One region of the Stenotrophomonas sp. C-A genome, then DNA from elsewhere that is predicted to be linked to it. Evidence: riboswitches for the same ligand, from Rfam matches in the RefSeq annotation. Region 1 holds a riboswitch; the other holds the start of a gene.
The links. A riboswitch is a leader RNA that binds a small molecule or an ion and turns the genes downstream of it on or off. The one in region 1 is predicted to bind glycine.
Positions count from the first base shown of each region.

Region 2: another riboswitch for glycine. It lies ahead of gcvP (aminomethyl-transferring glycine dehydrogenase); the one in region 1 lies ahead of ACW5IY_RS19540 (trimeric intracellular cation channel family protein).

Region 1 is NZ_CM132916.1:4,205,944-4,208,136, reverse strand. Features, by position in the region: gene ACW5IY_RS19545 (DUF5076 domain-containing protein) at 1-206, shown strand, start outside; gene ACW5IY_RS19540 (trimeric intracellular cation channel family protein) at 292-909, opposite strand; glycine riboswitch at 994-1,097, opposite strand; glycine riboswitch at 1,111-1,200, opposite strand; gene ACW5IY_RS19535 (GIY-YIG nuclease family protein) at 1,241-1,516, shown strand; gene ACW5IY_RS19530 (nuclear transport factor 2 family protein) at 1,661-2,092, shown strand; gene ACW5IY_RS19525 (NAD(P)/FAD-dependent oxidoreductase) at 2,175-2,193, opposite strand, start outside.
Region 2 is NZ_CM132916.1:3,468,548-3,470,740, reverse strand. Features, by position in the region: gene gcvP (aminomethyl-transferring glycine dehydrogenase) at 1-1,213, opposite strand, end outside; glycine riboswitch at 1,276-1,378, opposite strand; gene ACW5IY_RS16330 (Bcr/CflA family efflux MFS transporter) at 1,678-2,193, shown strand, end outside.

The DNA.
Region 1 (2,193 bases):
GCCTGTATGGCGATCGTCCTGGTGTTCGAGAGGAGCATGCGTGGGGACGTATCCTGGCAGACGTTGCCCAGCATGTCGCAGATGCTCTGGTCGTGGATGGCGGGATGGACCGCGGCGCGGCGATCAACGCGATCAAGGATGCATTCGATGAAGAGCTGCGGGCGCCGTCCAGTGGGCGCTCCGGGGGATTCGTGGTCCGCCACTGAGGGACCAGATGGGCGCCGCGGCGCTGGAGACAGCGTCCCAACGCAACACGGCAACAAGCGCTGGGCCACGTCGAGAACGCGAACCTCAATGCACTTCGTCGTGATAGACGAATTTCGGCATTTCCCAGCGGTAGTGGATCGCCAGCAGGCGCAGCGCGAAGCCGCCGCCCAGGCAGCACAGGATCGCGGTGGCGTCGGCCACGCCCCAGTGCAGCAGCAACAGGTAGGCCGCGCCGGTCAGCAGCGCGATGATCGCGTACAGCTCCTTCTGGAAGATCAGCGGCACCTCGTTGCAGAGGATGTCGCGCAGCACGCCGCCGAACGCGCCGGTCAGCATGCCGGCGATCAGCACGATCGGCATCGCATGGCCGGCTTCGCGCGCGATCGAGCAGCCGATCAGGGTGAAGGCGATCAGGCCCAGACCATCGAGTACCAGGAAGGTGCGACGGAAGTGGTGCATCCAGCGCGCCACCCAGGTGGCGATCAGCGCCGCGCATACGGTGAAGCCCAGGTACTCGGGATGCTTCACCCAGCCCAGCGGGTAGTGGCCGAGCAGGATGTCGCGCAGCGAACCGCCACCGAGTGCGGTGACGCAGGCGATCATGACCACGCCGAACAGGTCCATGCGGCGGCGGCCGGCGGACAGCGCGCCGGTCATGGCTTCGGCGGAAATGGCGATCAGGTAGATGATGGACAGCAGCATGGGACAGGCTCCGGGCGCGGTGGGGCCGGCCATGCGCGACTACCGCCACTGCCTGCGCAATGACGGGATGACGATGACCGGTGCCGCTCCCGCTGTCCTTTTGCCTGAGAGTTCAGCGGCATGGGCCGCGTGCCCCTTCGGCGGATCGTCCCGGGCGTGCCCGGTGACCTCTCTCCAGCTCGGCGAGTCGAATGCATGGTTGGTGGGATTCCAGCCCACCGGCCTGAGCGATCATGGGAGCCTGCGCCTTCGGCGGGCGCCAGCGCGGCGCCTCTCTCCTGCATTCGGCCGCCAGTATATCCGCTGCAGTGCAGCACGGCATAATCCGGGCATGGCCCCGTCCCTCCGCCCGTGGTTCCTGTACCTGCTCGAATGCCGGGATGGCAGCTATTACGCCGGCATCAGCACTGATGTGGAGGCGCGTTTCGCCGCCCACCAGGCGGGCAAGGGCGCGCGCTACACCCGGGCCCGGCCGCCGCTGCGCGTGCTGGCCGTGCGCGAATACCCGGACCGGGCCGCCGCCTCGCGGGCCGAGTGGCAACTCAAGCAGCAGTCGCGCGAACGCAAGCTGGCCTGGCTGCAGGCGCCGGATCCTGCGCTTCTGTAGAGCCGAGCCCACGCTCGGCTGTCGTTGCTGCTGCCTGATGGTGAAGCCGAGCATGGGCTCGGCTCTACAGTAGATCCACGCCCTGCGTGGATGGGCGCTTCCAGCCATGCCATGATCGCCCCGCGCCCAGAGCTGGAGACCCGGATGTCCACGATCGCCCTGCTGTTTGCTCTCTCCGCAGCAACGAGCCCTGCCGCCGATCCGGCCACCCTCGCGGCCATCGAAGCCACCTGCCACGACTACGTCGACGGCCAGCTGGAGGCCGACCCGCAGCGCGTCGCCCGCTCCCTGCATCCGGACCTGGCCAAGCGCGCGGTTCTCGGCGATACACCCGACGAACGACTGGGCCTGCGCCGGATGTCGAAGGAAGAACTGGTCTCGTTGACGAAGCAGGGCGCGTTGAAGAACCCGAAGGATCAATGGGACCGCCGCTGCACGGTGCTGGATGTGACCGGCAACGCGGCGTCGGTGCGGCTGGAAACGCCGTGGTTTGTCGACTACTTCCACATGGGACGCTTCGACCAGCGCTGGGTCATCGTCAACGCGTTGTGGTACCCGAAACCGAAGGCGCCGTAGAGCCGAGCCCATGCTCGGCTTCTGCAATCCGCGCGAAGTGCAGCCGAGCATGGCTCGGCGCTACAGGAGCATGCGTGCGCTCCTAGCGCTTCGGTCGCCGG
Region 2 (2,193 bases), 740 kb from region 1:
CCTTGGCATGGATTTCATCGGCATGCACGCCGGTGACGTGCAGGGTGTCGAAGAAGTCGCCACCGACCTGCACGCCGGCATTGCGCAGCGCTGCGGCCAGGATCGAGGCCAGGCGATGGGTGCGGCGGGCAATGCGGGTCAGGCCGTCCGGGCCGTGGTACACGGCGTACATCGAGGCCATCACGGCCAGCAGTACCTGCGCGGTACAGATGTTGGAGGTGGCTTTCTCGCGGCGGATGTGCTGCTCGCGGGTCTGCAGAGTGAGGCGGTAGGCCGGGTTGCCCTGGGCATCGATCGAGACGCCGATCAGGCGGCCCGGCATCGAGCGCTTGTAGGCGTCACGGCAGGCCATGAAAGCGGCGTGCGGGCCACCGAAGCCGAACGGCACGCCGAAACGCTGGCTGTTGCCGACCACGATGTCCGCGCCCCATTCGCCCGGGGCGGCCAGCAGGGTCAGGGCCAGCAGGTCGGTGGCCACGGCCACCAGGCCGCCGCGCGCGTGCACGGCATCGACCAGCGCCTTGTAGTCGCCGACCTGGCCGAAGGTATCCGGGTACTGCAGCAGCAGGCCGAAGGCTTCCGCTTCCAGTGCTTCGGCCGGGGTGCCGACGCGCAGCACGATGCCCATCGGCTCGGCGCGGGTGCGCAGCAGTTCCAGGGTCTGCGGGTGCACGGCGTCGTGCACGAAGAAGATGTCCGACTTCGACTTGGCCGAACGCTTGGCCAGGGTCATCGCTTCAGCGGCGGCGGTGGCTTCGTCCAGCAGCGAGGCGTTGGCGATTTCCATGCCGGTCAGGTCGGCGCACAGGGTCTGGAAGTTGATCAGCGCTTCCATGCGGCCCTGCGAGATTTCCGCCTGGTACGGAGTGTAGGCGGTGTACCAGGCCGGGTTTTCCAGGATGTTGCGCAGGATCACGTTCGGCGTGTGGGTGCCGTAGTAGCCCTGGCCGATGAAGCTGCGCAGCACGGTGTTCTTGTCGGCGATCGCACGGATCTTCGCCAGTGCCTGTACTTCGGTCATCGACTCCGGCAGCGCCAGCGGCGCCGGCGACTTGATCTTGGCCGGCACGATGGCATCGGTCATGCCATCCAGCGACGCGTGGCCGACGACATCGAGCATCTGCGCGATCTCGGCATCGTTGGGGCCGATGTGGCGCTCGACGAACGCGTTGTGGTGCTCGAGCTCACGCAGGGAAGGGGTGTTCTGGGACATGGCGAAGGATCCGTCAGGAAAGGGCACACGCACGGGCACAAGCCGCCGGTCGGCGGTCTGCGGGGCGCCCCTCTGTCCTTTTGCCTGAGAGTTTAAAAGCGCGGAAAACCGCAGCTTCGTGCCCCTTCGGCGCCGGATCGAACCGGTCTCTCCAGAGTTGTGTTACGGGTGGTATCGGGCCTGAGCGATTACGGGCGTTGCGCCTTCGGCAGCGGTGTTCCGCTTCTCCCACCGTGTTGCCCGCTGATTATAGCCCGTTGCGGGCCCGCCGGCCGCCTCCAGGTATGCCCGCCACGCCTGAATGGCCGATGGCCCGGCCGTGCGTTTTGTGCACCGCTGCATGGCATCTAGCGCAATCCGCACCTATGATAGCCGGATACCCGAATTCATCTGGCGCCGTCTCTGCAGAAGGGGACCGGCGCCCGCCGTGCGTGCCACGCATGGCCCTGCCGGACGCTTCCTCCATGACCGCCGCTGTTGCCCCTTCCACCCGCCGCATGGCCCTGCTGCTTGCCGGCCTGGCCATGTTCGGCCCGTTCTCGATCGACACCATCTTCCCGGCGTTCCCGCAGCTGGCCCAGCGCCTGGCGGTGGACGAGGTCGCGGTGCAGCAGACCATCAGCGTGTACCTGCTGTTCTATGGCCTGATGAGTCTGGCGCACGGCCCGCTGTCCGATGCCTGGGGCCGCAAGCGGGTGATCCTCGGCGGTCTGGTGGTGTTCGTCGGCGCCTCGGTCGGCTGCGCGCTGTCCACCGACCTGTCCACGCTGCTGGCGTTCCGCGCGCTGCAGGGCCTGTCGGCGGGTGTCGGCATGATCGTCGGCCGCGCGGTGATCCGCGACCTGTACCACGGCCACGATGCCCAGCGGCTGATGAGCCAGGTGTCGATGCTGTTCGGCATCGCTCCGGCCATCGCACCGATCATCGGTGGCTGGATCCTGCTCAGTGGCGCCGGCTGGCCGCTGATCTTCTGGTTCCTG